One region of the Paenibacillus sp. NRS-1781 genome, then DNA from elsewhere that is predicted to be linked to it. Evidence: riboswitches for the same ligand, from Rfam matches in the RefSeq annotation. Region 1 holds a riboswitch; each other region holds the start of a gene.
The links. A riboswitch is a leader RNA that binds a small molecule or an ion and turns the genes downstream of it on or off. The one in region 1 is predicted to bind cobalamin.
Positions count from the first base shown of each region.

Region 2: another riboswitch for cobalamin. It lies ahead of ACIFO6_RS07730 (ABC transporter substrate-binding protein); the one in region 1 lies ahead of metE (5-methyltetrahydropteroyltriglutamate--homocysteine S-methyltransferase).
Region 3: another riboswitch for cobalamin. It lies ahead of ACIFO6_RS15570 (ABC transporter substrate-binding protein); the one in region 1 lies ahead of metE (5-methyltetrahydropteroyltriglutamate--homocysteine S-methyltransferase).

Region 1 is NZ_JBITPI010000015.1:168,619-175,321, reverse strand. It holds gene metE (5-methyltetrahydropteroyltriglutamate--homocysteine S-methyltransferase) at 1-2,013, opposite strand, end outside; cobalamin riboswitch at 2,174-2,369, opposite strand; gene nrdG (anaerobic ribonucleoside-triphosphate reductase activating protein) at 2,554-3,051, opposite strand; gene ACIFO6_RS05440 (anaerobic ribonucleoside triphosphate reductase) at 3,048-4,997, opposite strand; gene ACIFO6_RS05435 (AbrB/MazE/SpoVT family DNA-binding domain-containing protein) at 5,256-5,726, opposite strand; gene ACIFO6_RS05430 (glycoside hydrolase family 3 C-terminal domain-containing protein) at 6,104-6,703, shown strand, end outside.
Region 2 is NZ_JBITPI010000020.1:71,238-77,940, reverse strand. It holds gene ACIFO6_RS07750 (lipoate--protein ligase) at 1-481, opposite strand, end outside; gene cobD (threonine-phosphate decarboxylase CobD) at 646-1,749, shown strand; gene cbiB (adenosylcobinamide-phosphate synthase CbiB) at 1,739-2,710, shown strand; gene ACIFO6_RS07735 (histidine phosphatase family protein) at 2,710-3,504, shown strand; cobalamin riboswitch at 3,628-3,845, shown strand; gene ACIFO6_RS07730 (ABC transporter substrate-binding protein) at 4,052-5,056, shown strand; gene ACIFO6_RS07725 (FecCD family ABC transporter permease) at 5,053-6,099, shown strand; gene ACIFO6_RS07720 (ABC transporter ATP-binding protein) at 6,096-6,703, shown strand, end outside.
Region 3 is NZ_JBITPI010000043.1:50,169-56,871, forward strand. It holds gene ACIFO6_RS15550 (ABC transporter ATP-binding protein) at 1-452, opposite strand, end outside; gene ACIFO6_RS15555 (ATP-binding cassette domain-containing protein) at 449-1,411, opposite strand; gene nikC (nickel transporter permease) at 1,408-2,223, opposite strand; gene nikB (nickel ABC transporter permease) at 2,239-3,168, opposite strand; gene ACIFO6_RS15570 (ABC transporter substrate-binding protein) at 3,184-4,767, opposite strand; cobalamin riboswitch at 4,973-5,170, opposite strand; partial or broken gene ACIFO6_RS15575 (purine permease) at 5,877-6,131, opposite strand; gene ACIFO6_RS15580 (hypothetical protein) at 6,349-6,703, shown strand, end outside.

The sequences.
Region 1 (6,703 bases):
CATATCGGAGATGGATTGGATCATATCCTGAAATTCGGAATAGCACATATGCGTATGGATTTGGGTGGCGGGATCAACGGTTGCTGTTGTAACAAGGAAGGCTTGAACCGCCCACGCCAGATAGGCTTGCTGCTGCTCTTTTTTCAGTGGAAGCCCTTCACGGATCGCAGGTTCATCGACCTGAATCATGCCAATCCCCGCTTGTTCCAGTGCTTCTACCTCTGCACGAAGGGCCAGTGCTAACTGTAAAGCAACCTGACTGCGAGGAATATCATTACGCTCGAAGGACCAGTTCAAAATCGTTACCGGACCTGTCAGCATTCCTTTGACTGGCTTGGAGGTCAACGATTGGGCAAAGGCCGTTTCTTCCACAGTCATGGGTTGATCGAACGACACGTCTCCGTATATAATCGGCGGTTTAACACACCGGGAGCCGTAGGACTGCACCCACCCGTTTTGTGTAAAGGCAAAGCCTTTCAGCTTTTCGCCAAAAAATTCAACCATGTCTGTCCGCTCAAATTCCCCGTGTACGAGCACATCAATGCCAATGTTCTCCTGAATATCAATCCATTCCTTGATTTGCTGCTGAATGAACGTCCGATACTGCTCGGCAGACCATTCCCCTTTGCGATAGTGCAGACGGGCTTTGCGAACCTCTGCGGTTTGCGGGAAGCTGCCAATCGTCGTCGTAGGCAGTGGAGGCAGCTTCAGCTTGTCCTGCTGGATCACACGACGCTCAGCGAAGGGAACGCTGCGTGACTGTGGCTCTTTCGCCAGCAGAGTCTCCATATCGGCAGTCGTCTGTACTCGTGCCGCCGAGCTGTTGAAGCGGGCTACCGCGTCTGCACTCTGCTCAAGCTTGGCAATTGCCGAGGGTTCGCGTTTGCCAAGCGCAGCGGTCAAAGCTGCGATTTCTTCCAGCTTTTCATCGGCAAAGGCCAGCGCTTGCACCAGCTCTCGGTCCAGCTTGTGCTCTGCTTCCAGGCGGACTGGCACGTGCAGCAGACTGCATGATGGCTGCACGATGAGCTGACCAGCGGTGGTTTGCTCTGCCAGTTGTCCAAGCAGCGCAGCTACGGTGTTCAGATCGGAGCGCCATATATTGCGCCCGTCAATAACACCAGCGGCCAGCGTTTTCCCTGCGGGGAAGCCATGGCGTAGTACATGTTGCAGGTTTTCGCCATCATCATGCACAAAATCAAGACCTATTCCCTGTACCGGGAGCGTGGACAGGCGCTCATAATGATCCAGACTGCCAAAGTAGGTTTGCAGCACGATATTTAAGGATGGAGCAGCTTGGGCCAGAGCCTCATAGGCCTCCTGAATAATGTCCAAATCCTCTGTCGGGAATGAGGTGGTCAAGACAGGCTCATCTACCTGCACCCACTGAACGCCTTCCGCAGCCAGCTCAGACAGGACGCGGGCGTACAGTGGCAGGAAGCTTCGTATGATCGCGGCCAAATCCTTACGGTCATAGCCTTTGGACAGAGCAACGAACGAATAAGGACCGATCATGACGGGTTTACCTTCAATACCTAGTTCCTGTTTCGCTTCACGATAAGCCTGCAACGGCTTATTCTCGGTGAACACCGGAGTTGCATTTGCCAATTCCGGTACGATGTAGTGGTAATTGGTATTCAGCCATTTGGTCATTTCACTGGCGGTGGCACCTTTTTGTCCACGGGCTATCCCGAAATAGACGGATAGGGGAACAGGTCCCTCGGGACGGTAGTTGAACCGTTCCGGCACCAGACCGAACATCACGGATGTATCCAGCATGTGATCGTAATAGGAAAAGTCTCCGACAGGAATTCGATCAATTCCCTTGTCGCGCTGCTTGCTCAGATGCTCCAACCGCAATCGTTTCATCTCGGTATGCAATTCGCTTTCATCCATGCTGCCGTTCCAGAAGCGTTCCAGTGCTTTCTTCCATTCCCGGTTTCCTCCGATACGCGGATATCCCAGGTTACTGCTGATCAAGCCGGACAACTCAGGCAATTCGGTAAATGACATATACTTTTCCTCCCAGGCTGGTAGCCAGTTTATTTTTGCGTACAAAAAAAGACATTCCTCCCCGGAGTTAAAAATGAGTAGGGGAAAGAATGCCTCCGTTATTTAAAAAATGAAAATTCGGCGACTGCTCTTAACACCTCCCTATCTCCCGTAGGTACTTGCGATGTTGTTGAAATAGGCAGGTCTCCTGACTTACGGATCATGACTTTCAGCGCTCCTTCCCGGTCTGTGGACCAGTGGGTGTATCAACAGCTGAAAATTCCCCGTTTACAGTGGCGGGACCGCGCCGGACTTGCACCAGCTTCCCTTTTAAGCCTGAACTGAATAGAACAGACACCTATCTCCAAGCTATGTGATTATGGTATGACGAATAATTATGCACTCGTATACTTGTTCACCATCATAAGTGAAACTTGCAGGATACGCAATATAAACTCTGTTTAAACCTAAAATGAACTACATGCAAAAAAAGACAAACCTTCCCCCGTAGGGAAAGGACTTGTCTTAGGGCATAACAGCTCATGCGAGTATAACATCGCCTTAGGCTAATGTAACTATAGATCCTGCCTGAATGCTGGCCTTCACATCCACCAGTCGTTGATTGCGACTGCCCCGGAAGGGAAGGGTAAGATCCTTTTGCTGTTCTACAAAAGGGCCGTCCACAATCACATCGCATAGCAGCGCCAGCTCCCGGCGGGCCTGATCCGTAAGCAGCTCCTCATAGTCAAAGCCGGTATAGGCCCACACGGTTCGGTCAGGACAGGCTGCGCGGAAGTCGTGCACAAACTGCGAGCATTCCGATGCCGAGAAAAAAGGGTCTCCGCCGCAAAGGGTTAACCCGTCCAGCAGTGGATTATCTGCGATGTCACGGATGACTTCCTGCTGTCGCTCCAGTGTGAACGGTTCACCTGCGCGGAAGCTCCATGACGAGGGATTGAAGCAGCCGGGGCAGGCATGGCGGCAACCGCTAATGAATACGACGGTACGCAGGCCATGCCCTTCGTTCAGAGATTCAGGAATGTAGCCGCATAAATTCACCGATGCTTCACCCGGTCGCGCACCTCAGCCTGTTTCGCGGCGTTGAAGCGAACGGTATAATCACCTGTCAGATATCCGGTTACCCGGCGCAAACGCTGAAAATGCGTATGTTCTTCATCAGCACCGCATTGGGGACAGCTTGTCCCGATAATGCCCTCGTAGCCGCATTCCGTGCAACGGTCTACCGGATGATTGATGGAGAAGTACCCAATGTTCTGATGGAGCGCGTATTGTACAATTTTAAGAAACGCCTCCGGGTTATTCCGCGCATTACCATCCAGCTCGATGTACGAAATCGCACCAGCGTTGCACAGATTATGAAATGGGGCTTCGAGGCTGATTTTACGGGCAGCCGGAAGCGTATAGTACACGGGAATATGAAAAGAATTCGTGTAGTATTCACGGTCATTCACACCGGGAATGACTCCGAAATCACGCTGATCCAGCAACGTGAATTTGCCGGATAGACCCTCGGCAGGCGTAGCGAACAGCGTAATATTAAGGTTATGCAATTCACTCATCCGGTCGCAGTAGACACGCATGGAAGCTATGATTCGCTGCGCCTCGCGGTATACAGCGTCATCCTCCCCGTGGTGTTTGCCGTACAGTGCCTTCATGCACTCAGCTAACCCGATGAATCCCATAGAAAGCGTACCGTGCTTTAGTACGCTTCCCACCTGTTCATCCGGCTCCAGCTCTTCTCCGCCTTCCCATACCCCTTCGCGCATCATAAAGTCTGAGGCTTTTGCCGGCTGGCTGGTCTGTATATGGTAGCGATGGATCAGTCCGTCCACAGCAATGCGCATAACCTCTTCCAGTCTGGTATCAAAGCCATCCCGGTCAGGTATTTTGCGCTTGCCTGTGCAAATGCCGTACTCAATGCCAAGACGCACCAAATTAATCGTATTGAATGAGAGATTACCCTTGCCGCTTTGACGGTTTCTGCCGAAACGGTCAGCAATGGTACGGGTACGGCAGCCCATCGTCGCAATAATGGTATCCGGATCATCTGCGCGGTAATAGGGCAGGTTGAAGGTAGCATCCACATTGACAAAATTAGGATACATACGTTTGCTGGAGCATTCTACTGCCCGCAGGAACAAGTCATAGTTGATATCGTCTTCAGCCTGATTGATTCCTTTTTTGCATTGGAAAATATGCTGTGGGAAAATAGGGGTTTCCCCGCTGCCCAAGCCACGGATAGTGGCCTCCAGCAAGGATAGTGTAACTAGTCGCCCCTCAGCAGAAGTACACATCCCGTAATTCAGTGAGGTGAACGGAATTTGTCCACCTGCCCGACTGCTCATGGTATTCAGGTTATGAATAAGGGATTCGGCGGCCTGCCGGGTTTCCGTCTCCGTTTCTTCGCGTGCGAATGCGTATGAACGAGGGCAGACCTCATGTAATAGGCTGTTGGCTATATGTAATTCGTCATTAGGCAGGGCGGATTCTATTTTTTCTCCGAACAGACGGAGTCCCTTGCGCAGATGCTTGCGGAAGGAGCGGGCCACGAAAGGAGCAAGGTCCCAGTCTATTTTATTGGCAGAGACACCTCCAAATTGGCTGTTTTGCTGAGACTGGAATATGATAGCCACCAGTGCCATAGCAGACATAATAGTTTGTGGTGTGCGCACAGAGCCGTTGCCTGTATTAAAACCATCTTGCAACAAGCGGCCAAAGGGAATAAAGATACAGTTCGTAGTCCCGAGCGCATATTGGTCCAAATCGTGAACATATACATATCCACGGTCAATCGCGTCCGTCAGTTCAGACGGAAGCACACGTAGCCGCGCATACCACTTGGCGTACTCGGAGCCGAGCTTGCTCATTTTGCCGCTGAACGATTCTCCATTCAAATTTGCATTCTCCCGCAGCATGTCCAAGTCTTGTGCGCCAATGACCCGCTCGCCGATGCTGTATAATTGATGTTCCTCCAACACCTTCATTGCAAAAACCTCCATATAGTAAAATATATATTATTCTCCAAAAAACAATATATTGACGATATCATGTACTAAACATTTGTTTCAGTCTATATATTGTATATATGGATGGATGGAGAGTATGTGATTTTTGTCACGTTGATAAGGGGGAGAACACACAAAAAAGTCAGGTGGAAATTAGGAACATATCAACGAATACGCTCCTTATTCTACACCTGACGATCGGATATTTGACAAAAAACAATAAAATTGCTGAATAATCTAAAGCAGCTTTTTCAGTTGGGACACCCGGCCTTGTGAGATATCGAGCATTTCGGCATATATCTTTTGCGGCAGGTTGGGATGTTCCTGAATCAGCTTTCGGAGCTTTTTTACCATTTCTCCTTGCTGGATTCTGGATTGTTTAGGCTGCCAGGTTGTATAGTTACGAACCGGCTTGGTATGCTCTTGAGCCTGGATGGCTTCAGTGCTGGTGGGATGTACATTTTCCTCTGTCTTTAATACCTGAATGCAATCGGCGCAAATAAAGCTATCACGAAAATAAGTCAAATGATCAACTGTGCCGCAAAATTTGCAGGATACACCTGTATATTTCCTTAATACAAATCCTTCTTCATTCACGAAAAATTCGAGCGAATCACCAATATTGATATCCATCGTGGTGCGCATTTCCTTGGGAAGCACGATTCGCCCCAATTGATCCAGAGGCCGTGTCATTCCGGTATTTTTCATAAACCCTTCCTCCTTTGATTATATATCCTGATTATACCAAAAAATATTATTTTTTGCTTTGTTTATTGAAGAAAATATACAATTTTTTTAATTTACGCACTGTTACTCACCAGGTAGATTGGCTAAGAGCTTCCTGAATGGTTCTGTAGAAGGCGCGGACGAAGCTACAAATTCATGATTATAAGCTCATGTCCAAACAAACATCCGATATCCATGCCATTGGCGACACTAGTCTATTCGGTATTGCTTGAGGAAAGACACCAAATGGTGAGCAGCAGCAGTTGTTGCCGGGGTACTCCTTTTTCGCTATGATATATTAAAACGCTTTCATAAGGGCCTTTTATGATATTTTAAATGAAGACAAGGAGATGACGGATATGAGTCATGAAACAACGGATTTAGAATATCTTTTTCAAAATCCGAAGCTTCATCTGGACGAACGTGTCTGGGATTTGGTGTCCCGGCTCACCTTGGAGGAAAAGATTGAATCCATGCTGCAATATCAGCCTGCCATTGAACGATTGGGAGTCCCCGCATACAAGCATGGTACGGAAGCAGCACATGGTATAGCCTGGTTAGGAGAGGCGACTTCCTTTCCGCAGCCTGTGGGTTTGGCTTGTACGTGGGATACGGAGCTGATGCGACAAGTCGGCTCGATTATTTCGGATGAGGCGCGTGTATACTACCGCCGGGACCCGGCGCTAAACGGACTGACGTTATGGGCACCAACCGTAGATATGGAGCGTGATCCGCGCTGGGGGCGTAATGAGGAAGCGTATGGAGAAGACCCGTATTTGACGGGAGAACTGACGAAGGAATTGGTCAAAGGCATACAGGGCGATCATCCGGTATATTTGAAAGCGGTTGCGACATTAAAGCATTTCCTCGGAAACAATAACGAGGTGGACCGGGGAAGTGATTCCTCCAGTATAGACCCGCGAAACCTTCGTGAATACTATTTGAAAGCCTTTGAGAAG
Region 2 (6,703 bases), on a different contig from region 1:
AAGCCACATTGTCCAGATTCAGGTTAAACATCAATGTACCGTGGCTGAACATGCGTCCGCGCGTGGCAAATTGGGCGTTCCCTGAAATTTTGCGCTCACCGACCTGAAGATCATTGCGTCCGGTCATTTCGGCTTCCACACCCATTTGGCGCAGGGCGTCGATGACAGGCTGCGTGAATTTGAGGAAATTATGAAAGGACTCCCCGTTATCCTTGGTAATGAAGCTGAAATTTAAATTACCGAGGTCATGATATACAGCCCCGCCGCCAGACAGGCGACGAACGACTTGAATGTTGTTGTCTCTGACAAACTCGGCGTTGATTTCTTCAATGGTATTTTGATGCTTGCCTATAATAATAGAAGGCTGATTAATGTAAAACAGCAGATAGCTGTCGTCCAGCTGAAGATGCTTGAGTGCGTACTCCTCAATGGCAAGATTAATGGCTGGATCGTGTATGCCCTGGTTGTCGATGAACAGCATGTCCATTCCTCCATATATATAAACTGTGTAGTTTTAGGTGTACCTCCTTCTATTGTAACCCAAGTGAGCGATGTACACAAAAGCTCATTTGCATTGACGGGACGCGAAAAGCAGCCCCATAATGGAGCTAAATGATTCGGAACGGCCGGAAAGGATGATAGGCAATGATAGAGGTTTACGGTCACGGCGGGGACAGGGAGACGGCTGCGGCGACATTCGGCGGGGCGGCTGCGGATTTTGTGGATTTTAGCGCAAATATTAATCCGCTGGGTCCGCCACCGGAGGTGCTTGAGGTGCTGCAAAGTGCGTTGGACACTGTGGTTCGCTATCCAGATCCCGGGCACCGGAATTTTAAAAATATGCTGGCGCGGCGACTGCATGTTCCACCAGAGTCGCTGAGTATCGGAAACGGCGCGGCTGAGAGCATGGCGTTGCTGCTACTGGGACTGGCTCCCAAGCGTGTGGGTACGGTGGAGCCATGCTTTTCGGAATATGCAGAGCTGGCTGGTAAATTCGGAGCCGAGGTAAGCCGGGTGTACGGCAAGGCCTCGCTTCAATGGAAGGCGGACGTGGAAGACATACTTCAGCTCATGGAGCAGGTGGATGTTCTGTTTCTCGGTCAGCCGAATAATCCGAACGGTGTGCAATACGGCGATCAGGAGCTGCGCGAGCTGGCAGAGGCGGCGGGGAAAACGGACACCGTGCTGGTGGTGGATGAAGCGTTTATTGATTTTATCCCGCTGGAGCGGCAAATTTCACTGCTGCCTGTGCTGGATCGGTATCCTCATGTGATTTTAATCCGGTCGATGACGAAATTTTATGCCATTCCGGGCTTGCGCTTGGGCTACGCGGTTGCTCATCCAGACTACATCCGGCGAATGACGGCCAAGCAGGTGACCTGGAGCGTGAACGGACTGGCGTTGCTGGCCGGAGAGGCGTGTTTGCGAAGCGGTGGGGCGTACGAGCGTCGTACGCAGGAGCTGATTGCTACGGAGCGTAGCCGTCTGCTGACCGCTTTGGCGGAATGGGGCTGCGGTGTCATCCCCGGTGAAGCGAATTACGTGCTGGCACGGGCGCCGGGGACGTGGAGCGCATCGGCCATTCAACAGGCGCTTGGACAGCGCGGGATTCTGATACGGAGCTGTGCCATGTACCCGGGGCTGACGACGAGCCATTTTCGAATTGCGGTCAAGGACGCGGAAGCCAACGGCATGCTGCTGTCGGTATTGGGCGAAGTGCTGGAGGAGGAACGGCGGCGTGACAGTTAGCTTGATGATGATGGCTGCATATCTTCTGGACAGGCTGATCGGTGATCCGAGGTGGTTGCCACATCCGGTCATCGGCATGGGACATGCCATTTCTGCCTTGGAAAAGGCGATTCGCCGCCGTGTTCACAGTGACCGTGGTTTGAAACGCGCTGGCTTGCTGCTGCCACTGATTGTGGTGGGCGGCTCCTTCGTGTTTGGCTGGGCGTTACTGTGCTTGCTTGCCTGGATTCATCCGTGGCTGTCTATCGGCGCGGAAATGGTGCTGATCGCCACCACGATTGCTTCCAAAGGACTAAAGGACGCCGGAATGGCGGTGTATCGCGAATTGAAGGCGGGTGACCTGCCTGCGGCACGCCGGGAGCTGGGGATGATCGTCGGGCGGGATACGCAGCAGCTTGATGAGCCTGAGATTGTACGCGGTACCGTCGAAACGGTGGCTGAAAACATCGTGGACGCGATTATTTCCCCGCTTTTTTATGCCCTGATCGGGGGAGCACCCTTAGCTCTGGCTTATCGTGCCGTGAATACCCTCGATTCCATGGTTGGCTACAAAAATGAAAAGTATCTGCATTTGGGCTGGGCCTCGGCACGTCTGGATGATGTGGCTAATTACATCCCAGCACGCCTGACAGCCGGGATGCTGGTAGTAGCGGCGTGGATTTATCGGTATGATGCCAGACATAGCTGGCGTACGGTTAGGCGAGATGCGCGGCTGCATCCCAGTCCGAACAGTGGCTTTCCAGAATCAGCAGTTGCGGGTGCGTTGGGGATTCGCCTCGGGGGCTATAATGTATATCATGGCGTACGCTCTCTCCGTGCATATATGGGAGAGCTGGTGCGACCGATGGAGCCGGAGGATATCCGACATACGATTCGGCTGATGTTTGCCGTGTCCAGTATGTTCGTGGGATTGTGTCTGTTCGTGTCCGCCGGATGTTATGCACTGGGGTGGACGCAGTGATGAAGCGTGACGCACCGAACACCAGCAATAGAGCAGGAAGTGATGTGACCTTGAAGCATGATTTTACAGAACACCCGCCATGGGATTTGGAGCTTGTGCTGGTACGTCACGGCACAACCTTATGGAACAGGGAACGTCGATACCTGGGGCACTCTGATCTGGGCTTGCTGCCAGGAGCAGAGCAGGAATTAGAGCCTTTGCGGGAACAATTACAGACACATTCCTTTGCCCGAATCTATTGTAGTGACTTGATACGTTGTCGTCAGACCTTGCAGATCATTTTGCCAGAATCGGAACTGAAACCAGATAATATGTCTGCTTGGTCTGTCATCATGGAACCACGTCTGAGAGAGCTTCATTTTGGGGAATGGGATGGAAAAACGTATGATATGCTCAAAGATGTGGCATTGTACCGCGTGTGGATTGATGAGCCGCAACGGGTTACGCCGCCGGGTGGAGAGCCCTGGAAAGACTTTGTGAACCGTCTTGGTGAATTTCTTGACTCTTTGTATGAGTGGCGCAAAATGATGGAGCTTCAGAAAACAGGTTTGTCCGATGCCCCACCTTCTGTTCTGGTCGTCACGCATGGTGGAGTGATTCGTCAGTTGGCTTGTATGCTGGTACCAGGTCATGATTTTTGGAGCCTGAATCCGAAGCCGGGAGGGGCCATCAGGATTCGGTTGAGTTTGGCACAAAAGCCATTTGCAGATTTAACCGCCACCCGTTCTACAGCAACACATCCAGATTTGGCTACAGGGCACAAGTTCACCGGATGGCTGGTGGATCAGAACTGACTGCGTATATACTTCTCATGATCACAGACATAGGGCAGGTAAACAGGCGGTTTGGGTTGTAAGCCAGTCTTTTTTAACCTATAATCATCAAGTAAAAGAACGGCTTGACCAACACTACATCAAATATCCAGCAGACGAGGTCGGTGCAGTGGTATGAAACCCTCGGATTCATATCGGTGCGCTGTTAAAAGGGAAGTCGGTGTGAATCCGGCGCGGTCCCGCCACTGTAAATGGAAAAATGCCAGTCCGCTCTGGTTTATGTGCCACAAAGCATATGAAGGAGCAACAGGCTGTCGCATATTTCTGTAAGTCAGGATACCTGCCCGTCCGCCTGTCACCATAGTCCTTCGAGGAAAGGATGACGTGTTCGCAGTGACTGTCCATGCGGAAGAAACTGCCGCCTGCGTACGATCTGCGCTAACGTGACCCCTGTGTCCTTATCTGAGGATGCAGGGGTTTTTTGAAAGGAAAAGAAGGCTGGATTTAGAGATATCGGATGATGTTCAAGTGACGCTTTTAAAAGAATTTATATGGAGGGGTGCAAATCATGGCAGGGAATAAAATAAAGGTCTGGACTACAGGCTTATTGGCTCTGGTCTTGGCGGTTGTGCTGAGTGCATGTGGAGCTAACGGAAAGAACGCTGAAAATAAAGGGGATCAAGCCTCACAGCAACCGGGACAGACGGCAACCGCTCAGGAGCCTCCGGGCAAAACGGTCTACCCGCTGACCATTAAGGATGCGACCGGGCAGGAGTTTACGTTCAAAAAAGCGCCGGGTAAAATCGTTTCCGTCTCCCCGGCTGAAACCGAGGCGCTGTTCGCCATCGGACTGGATAAGGAAATTGTCGGCGTATCGGACTATTCGGATTACCCGGAAGCAGCTACGAAGAAGCCTAAAGTGGGCGGCATTATGAAGCCGAATGAAGAGGAGATCATTGCAGCGAATCCAGAAGTCGTTTTTGCAGGCATATCACTCAGTGAGCAGGCTACGACCAAGCTGCGCGACCTGGGAATTATAATTTTTAAAACCGAGCCGAAAACGGTTGAGGATGTCATGGCTAATATTGAACTATATGGGAAAATTACCAACCATCAGAAAGAAGCGAGAGCGGTAACCGACAAGATGAGAGCCGATGTAGCGGAAGTGAAAAACGGTGTTAAAAATATCGGTAAAGGGCAAAAGCTGAGAGTCTACGTCGAATTTTCACCTGGCTGGACGGTCGGCAAGGGCGAGTTTATGGACGAGCTGATTTCTTTGGCGGGCGGCGAAAATGTGGCTGCAACGCAAAAGGGCTGGTACCAGATCAGTGAAGAAAATATTATTGCGGCCAATCCGGACGTCATTTTATACAGCAAAAATGTCAAGGACGACAAAACAGGCCAAACGCTCGGCGATATCATCAAAGCCCGTAGTGGATGGGATCAAATATCGGCTGTTCGTCTCAACCGTGTGTTTGCCGTGGATGATAATTTGATCAGTCGTCCGGGTCCGCGCGTAACGGAAGGTCTCAAGGCAGTGGCCAAGGGCGTGTATCCTGAAATTTTCAAATGAGTCGTAGACTGATCGGCTTTGGAGGGGCAGGTCTTGCCTTATTGCTGCTGACACTGCTGCTCTGTCTCGGCATCGGCTCGGCCAAGCTTCCCGTCAGCCAAATCGCGGGTATTCTGGTCAACCATCTGCCGTGGTTGGGTGAGACGGTTACACCGGATTGGAATCCATCCACAGAGCAGATTATTTTGAAGGTCAGACTGCCGCGTGTGTTACTGGGTATGCTGGTAGGCGCAGCGCTTGCGCTGGCGGGAGCCGGATTTCAGGGCGTGCTCCGCAATCCGCTGGCTGATCCTTACACGCTGGGGGTATCCTCGGGGGCCTCGGTAGGGGCAGCGGTACTGATTTATTGGGGGCTTCAATTTTCATTTGTAGGGGTATGGACACTGCCGCTGGTGGCGTTTACGACCGGAATGCTGACGTTGTGGATGGTGCTGACGCTGGCGAGGGAAGGCGGCAAAATTCCGACGCAAAGTCTCATTTTATCGGGCGTGGTGATGCAATCCTTTCTGGGAGCCGTCGTTTCCTTTCTGACAGCCATGTCGAAGGAGACGGTTAATGAAATATTGTACTGGACCATGGGAAGCCTCAGTCTGCGCGGCTGGTCGTATACAGGCATTCTTTTACCTTATGTGGTCATTGGGCTAGTGTTTCTGTGGAACCGGGCGCGAGTGCTGAACATTCTGGCCTTGGGTGAACGTCAGGCGGCTCACATGGGGGTTCATGTCGATGCAACGAAGCTATCTGTTCTGATCGTATCCACGCTGCTGACAGCCGCGGCAGTCTCGGTATGCGGAGTGATTGGCTTTGTGGGACTCGTTGTACCGCATATTATCCGTCTGGTGACGGGCCCCGACTATCGGATGATTGTTCCGTTATCCGCATTGGGCGGGGCTATTTTTATGGCTTGGGCCGATACTGCGGCGCGTACATTGCTGGCTCCGACGGAAATTCCCCTTGGTGTCATGACCGCCTTTGTTGGCGCACCGTTCTTCGCATATCTCCTGTACCGGAACAAGAAGTTGCGCAGGGGGGGATTGCTGTGAAAGATGCAAATGAACCACAGGAGACGCGGGTCCGAGCGTTAGAGATTGCCAGTCTGACTCGTGATTTTGGGGAATTCCATGCGTTGAAAAATATAAGCTGGAGCGTGGATGAAGGAGATTGGTGGGGCATCATCGGCCCGAACGGGAGTGGAAAATCGACGCTGCTGCATTTACTTTCCGGTGTGGATCACCCGACTTCGGGCAACGTTCTTGTATATGGTAAAAGGGTCAGCAGCTATGGCAGAAAAGAGCTTTCCCGTCTTGTAGCTGTACTCCAGCAGGAGGGGCTCCCCCCGGTGGGTTACACGGTAAGGGAAGTCGTAGAAATGGGACGCTTTCCCCATCAGGACTGGTTTGGTAGAGAAAAGGTGGGTAAGGAAAAAGGGATGGACCCGGGAATCATTACGGATCGTGTGCTGGAGAGGCTGGATCTTACCGACTTGTCGGACAGGTCGTTAGACCGTTTGAGCGGGGGACAGCGGCAGCGCGTGGCTTTGGCGAAGGTGATGGTGCAGGAGCCACAGATTTTGCTGCTGGATGAGCCTACAACCTATCTGGATTTACGCTATCAGCTTGAATTTATGGAGCTGCTGGCGGAATGGCG
Region 3 (6,703 bases), on a different contig from region 1:
TATTTCTCCAGACATTCCGCGTCCAGCCCCACCGATTCCAGTAAAGACAGGCAGATCTCCAGTGCTTGCGCTTTTCGTTCGGGAAAATAGTTGCGTATCGGCTCCTCCAAAATATCTCGTATGATCATGCGAGGATGGAGCGAGGAAGACGAATCCTGTGCGACCAGCTGGATTCGTTTGTACAGATGGATATCCTTCATCCTTCCGGTGTGAATGGGCTGATGATCCAGCCAAATCTCCCCCGAGGTCAACGATTCCAGCCTTAGGATACATTGTGCCAGCGTACTTTTGCCGCTTCCGCTTTCGCCAACCAGTCCGAGGCATTCTCCCCGTTGCAGCTCCAGACTCACCTGCTTCACGGCGGCCTGCCCGCTATCTTGCTTGTTGGACCAGCCTTTTCTCCGTCTGCGGACAGGATAGGCTTTGGTCACTTGCTTTAGTTCCAGTATCATTCGCGCATCCTTCCTTCCGGGCTCATCTCCAGTACACGATCCGCTACACGACTCACACCCTGACGATCATGAGAAATCAACAAAATAGTGAGATCCAAATCCTCTCTCAACTGTTGGAATAACGCCAGAACCTTGTCCCGGTTGATAACATCCAGCGCCGTGGTAGGCTCATCGGCAATAAAAAGGCGCGGACCGGAGCTTAGCATCGCAGCCAGCAGTACCCTTTGACACATCCCTCCGCTTAATTCAAAAGGGTACGAGGACAAAATATGCTCAGGGTCTGCAAACCCGACCTTGCTCAATAAAGAGCACAGATAAGCCTCCTGCGCTTGAGTAGCGCAGCCCCCAGCCAGCTGTGCAATCCCGCTCAGCATCTGCCACATCCGGGGCAGCACGACCTGTGGGGGGGCTTGATGCTGTACAGGGCGGGGGAGGTTGCCCAGCCCCCTCTGGTCGGGCGGCATCCAGCGCCGCCCGTGCAGTCTAAGCGTGTCCGTCAGCTGTGCGCGGACGGTACGGATCGGATTCAACCCGCTCAGCGATTGTTGAATGAGCAGGGCAATGTCCTCGCGGCGCAGCCTTTGCCAGCGCCGTTCATCGAACGGGACGATGTCCTCCCCGTTGTAGTACATATGCCCCTGCGTAACGCCGATCCCCGGCTCCAGCATGCCCGAGATTGCGTGCGCGGTCAGACTCTTGCCGCATCCGCTCGGCCCGGTCAAGGCCACAATTTCCCCCGGATACACGGAAAAGCTGACATCCCTGAGCAACGGTTGATGTCCGCTTATCCGCATTGTTTTCCCATTCGCACCCGGCTTCCTACCTGCGTCCGTACCTGCTGCTGCGTCAATGCGTGTACCCGCTCCTGTGCCTATGCGACATATCTCCAAATGTTCCACGTGTAACAGTGGCTTGCGCCCTGCCATATTTCCATTCATCTGTCCTGTCCCATCCTTCATTCTGCCGCCCCCTTTTCCGAGAATCGGTCTCCCAGAAGCTGGCAGGCAAGCACAAATAGCATAATCGCCAAGCCCGGAAAAATCATGACATGCGGCGCCACCTGAAAATACGACGTCGCATCATGCAGCATCACGCCCCATTCCGGCTTAGGCGGCTGTACACCCAGCCCCAGAAAGGAAAGTCCGGCAACCATAAGCACCACTCGCCCGATGTCCCAAACCGCATACACAAGCAGCTGTGGCAGCGCCTGCGGCAATACATAGCTTCTGAGTACGCGCACATGTGAATTACCGGATAAACGGGCGTATCGGACATAGTCCTCCTGACAGGCTTTTTGAACAAGGGTGCGAATATACCGAACATACCCGGCCCACCGTACCGCAATAATGGCTAAGGTCATGTTTACAAAGCCTGGACCCAAGATACCCACAATCGCCACCGTCAAAATAATATCGGGAAAAGCAAGCACTCCGTCAATCACCCGCATGACTAGCTGATCCACACGCCCGCGCACATAGCCAATGAGCAAGCCTATCGGCAAACTGATACACAAGGTGGTCACTGTAATCGCACAAGCAATCAGTACGCTGGTCCGAATCCCGTAAATCAGCCGTGACAGCACATCCCTCCCCAAATGGTCCGTACCGAAGGGATATTCCCGGCTGGGCGGCTCCAGGCGCTTCAGGAGATTGACATTGAGAGGATCATGAGGGGCAACCCATGGAGCCAGCAATCCGAGCAGTACGATCAGGCCCAGCATTACGCCTCCTGTCAGTAAGCTTCCTTTGAAGGACAGCCGCATGTTTTTCATTTTCAACTTCCTCCCCTAACGCAAACGCAGCCTCGGATCTATAGCCGTTTGGACCAAATCCACCAAACACTGAACACCTACAATTAAAAATGCAGCAAAAATAACATACCCCTGAATCACCGGATAATCCCGCTGCGTAATCGCGTCTATAAAATACTTGCCCAAACCCGGCCATGAAAAAATCGTCTCTACGATGACATTGCCCGCCAGCATAAATGACAAATTCGTGCCTAACAACGTGATGATCGGCAAAATCGCATGCTTGAATATCTCAAAAAACAAAACATACGTACGGGAAAAGCCTCTGGCCTTCGCCGCCTTCACAAAATTCCGGTCACCCAGCTCCAACATTTGGGCACGCAGTACACGGGCTTGCACAGCCCCCAAACCTGCCCCAAGGGTCAGCGCTGGCAGTACCAAATGAGTCCAATCTTCCCGACCCATGGACGGGAGCCAGCCCAAACGGACGGAGAACAGGTAAATCAGCAGAAAGCCAAGCCAAAAAGAGGGGATGGACGATCCGAGCAGTGCAAACAGCCTTCCCAGACGATCCAGCCAACCGCTGGATTTTACCGAGGCAGCCAGCCCCATCCCAAGAGTCAGCAACGTCATGACGGCAAAGCCCGCCGAGGCCAGCTCCACGGTAGCAGGCAGTCTGTTCCACAGTTCGGTTAGCACCGACTCCTTGGATACATAGGAGGTGCCCCAATGCCCTGTGAACACATCACGCAGCCAGTTTACATACTGAATATGAAGCGGCTCGCTCAAGCCCAGCTCCTTCCGCAGCGCCGTCAACGCCTCCTCAGAGGCAGGCACATTATGCGCGGTGAGCAGAATGGTAGCAGGGTCGCCGGGAGCCAGCCTCATCAGCACAAATGTCAGCGTGGATACAACGAACACAATAATGACCAGTTGCGCCACACGTTCCAGAATAAAACGAATCATAGGGTATCCAGTCCGTTATTCCGCAATATCGGATTGCGCCGTAATGTAGTAATACTCAATCGGATGCGGTGTAAAGCCCTCTACCCCTTTTTTCACCCCAAATACATTATCAGGGTGAACAATAAACGACTGCGGCAAATCGGTATTAATGATATCCAGCGCTTGCAATGTCACGGCATTACGCTGTGCTGTATCCTTCGCCAGCTTCAAGCTGCCAAGAAGGTTCTCCAGCGGTTTGGAACCATAACGGCTTACATTGGCCTCGCTTTTAGAGGAATAAAACATGTCCATAAAATATTGCGGCTCCCCCGTATGGGCAGTCAGCATACTGTACATGGCAAAATCCCAATCGTTTTTGGTTAGCGCCTCGTCGATATTTTCCACCTTGCGGATCTTCACCTGGATGCCCTCTTTCAGCAGTTGGCTCTGAATCACCTCAGCCATGACCGAAAGCTCTGGACGCTGAGGGAAGGTCAGCAACGTAACCTCGAACGGCTTGCCCTGCTTGGTCCATGTACCTTGGGCATCCTTTTGCCAGCCGTCCTTCGTCAACAACTGCCCTGCCGTTCCGTCCAGCACTTTACGTTCCACCTTGCCGAAGGGGAGAATGCTCGGGAATGGGCTGCTTGCCTCCGTACCATAGCCTCTCATGATCGCACTCACAATGGATGCACGTGGTATCAGGCTGTCCACTACTTTGCGGTTCGCGGCATCCTTGAACACAGGCGACTCCATGTTATACACGATCATATGAGTGCGCAAAGAGGGAGCCGACAGCACTTGCAGCTTATCGTTCTTTTTTAATACCTCCGCGTTATCCACCGGAATATCAGTCGCTACATCTACTTCGCCAGATTGCAGCGCCAACAGGCGTGAATTGCCGTCCGTAATGAACTTCATCGTTGCTTCAGCCAGCCGGGCCTTCTCGCCCCAATATCCGTCATAACGCTCTACGACCAAGGACTGATCCTTGTTGAACGCTTTAATTTTAAAAGCACCTGTCATCGCAGGGTAGCTCTGCTCATCCTTCATAGACGCTACATCCAGCACAATCGTCGATGGATCAGCCAGATTGGACACCAGCGCTGAATTGGGCTGGTTAGTCGTGATTTTCAACGCCAGCGGCCCAGTTACATCAATCGACTTTACGTCTAGCAAATCCTTTGCCAAATGGCTTTTCTCGATGGAGCGCAGCAGGGAAGCTTTCACACTTTCCGCGTCCATACTCTTTCCGTCATGAAAAGTGACCTTATCCTGCAAGCCGAACGTCCAAACTGTGGGACTGTCCTGCTTCCATTCCTTGGCCAGCCAAGCCACTGGCTCCAGCTTTTCATTCAAACGGACAAGTGTCTCACCTGCGCCGGACCGCATGACATCCCAGCTATTGTCTCCGTGCGGGTCAACGCCCGACGGTTTCCACGTATACGCCATCACCAGTTTCTTATCTGCTGTAGCCTGTTGTGTGGATGTGTTCTCGCCCTTGCTGGGGCTATCCGCCGTCTTACTAGTTGTCGAGCATCCCCCCAGAGCCATAACTGCCAGCAGCAGCATCACCCCTGTACATATAAACCATGAACGCTTTTTACGATTGCTTATCATCTTATTTATCCCCCTCTGTCTTGTCATTCACAAATACCTAGCGCGAAAAAAGCATCCCCGACCGCTTGATCAGCAGTCAGAAATGCTTTCATGATCAAATGCCTAAGCTCACCCTCTTCACCCTCTAAAAACAAGGGGATCGGATCGGTTTCAGACATTCTGTATGCAGCACGCCTAACCACCTCCCCAGCATCCCGTGGGTCTGACAGTGATGTTAAAACAGGCAGGTCTCCTGACTTCAGGCTTATCTCTCAGGCCTTCCCGGTTCCTCACAGTTCCAGTGGCTGTTCTGAAAGCTACAGCAATTCCCTGCTGATGCCTGTATACAGTGGCGGGTCCGTGTCGGAATCTACCGAACTTCCCTTTTAAGTGAACACGCACAACAGCCATCTACATGATTTCAGCGAAACCCTGTAAGTGGAAAGTCCGGTTCACACCTGTTTTCTTCCTTTATTCCTCTATATTACGAATTAGGACTATCTTATTTTGTTGTTACAGGCTTGTCAACAAATGCTGCGCAATATTTTAAATTTAAACGATACGGCAAGGATCAAGGCTATGACTTTGCGTTGCATGCACGCAATGGACGTGATAAAATTAGGTATAGAGATAACCACCGTGTCCGTATACTAAAAAGAGCCTTCGCCGCTACCAACGGCAAAGACTCTTAGGACTTGAAAGGCTGTGGATCATCACGGCGCGCTAAATGCGTAGCTAAACCCACCGTTAGGCGCCTAACCTAATTACACGGTGGGTTTTCGCTTGTTCCGAAATTTCCGACGTAGCCAGCGATAAAGTTTACGAATACTAAACACCAGGCTTAGTAACGTAACCATCCAACGCAACACATCGTAGCACGACACAAGGTTGACCATCGGCTTCACCCCCTTTCGGGAAGCTGCGCCGTGGTCTGAAAACATCCACCACTATTCAAAATCCATAAGGTAGATTATACCATGACCTCGCCTATCACTCTAGCAAATTCTTCTAATAGAATCTCAAACCCCGATCTTCATACAGGAAGGGGGTTTTATCAATAACTCTATGCCAAAAAGCCGGAAAAATAGGCTTACGTCCTCTCTCCCGCGGTCTTTATCTAATCCTAATCGTTAAACCTTCTGCGGAACCTCTGACACCTTCCCGCCTTTGACCCATTCGCCCTGTTTTTTCGTTAAAACGATATTCAAGACAATCGCCGTAATCGAGCCGGATACGATACCGTTTTGCAGCAGCATTTTGGCAAAGCTCGGCAGTTGGTCAAACATTTGGGGCAGCACGACAGAGCCGAGGCCCACCGCAATGCTACATGCCGCGATCAGCAGATTGCTTTCCTTCTGCAAATCCACCTCTAACAAAATAGACATGCGCAATATTTTAAATTTAAACGATACGGCGAGAATCAAGAAAATGGATTTTCAATGCAAGGCTGTCAATAAATGTAGTTCATATCCGACTAATGGACTCTTGCAGACACAAAATATAGATAAATATATTCATATATTCCATTAAAAGGTTGACATAGTTTGTAAGCTCACTTATGCTATCTATGGATTTACAAATATTTCAAGGAGGCGGTTTGTTATGAAGGTAAAGTTTCTTCCTCAAGCAATTCTGGCTACAACGTTATTCATCTCGTGGGGAATCGTTAGTCCAGCAATCTCCCATGCTGAGAAAGGAGAAAAAATCCCTGACCAAATGTTAGCGGGTACAATCATCCAATATGATGAGAACAATAACATGGTTGTAGTAGAAAAAGGAACTCCTGTACCTGAACCACAAAAATCTCTAGCTGCTATTGCCCCACTCACTGCTGAACAACAAATTGAGCTAGAAAAAGAAGAAGCAATGATTAAGGAAATCAAAGAAGAAGCCAAATCACTGCCGGTATATCATATTGATAACCCTGACCCTCAGCCTGGTCTAAAAGTAATTTATG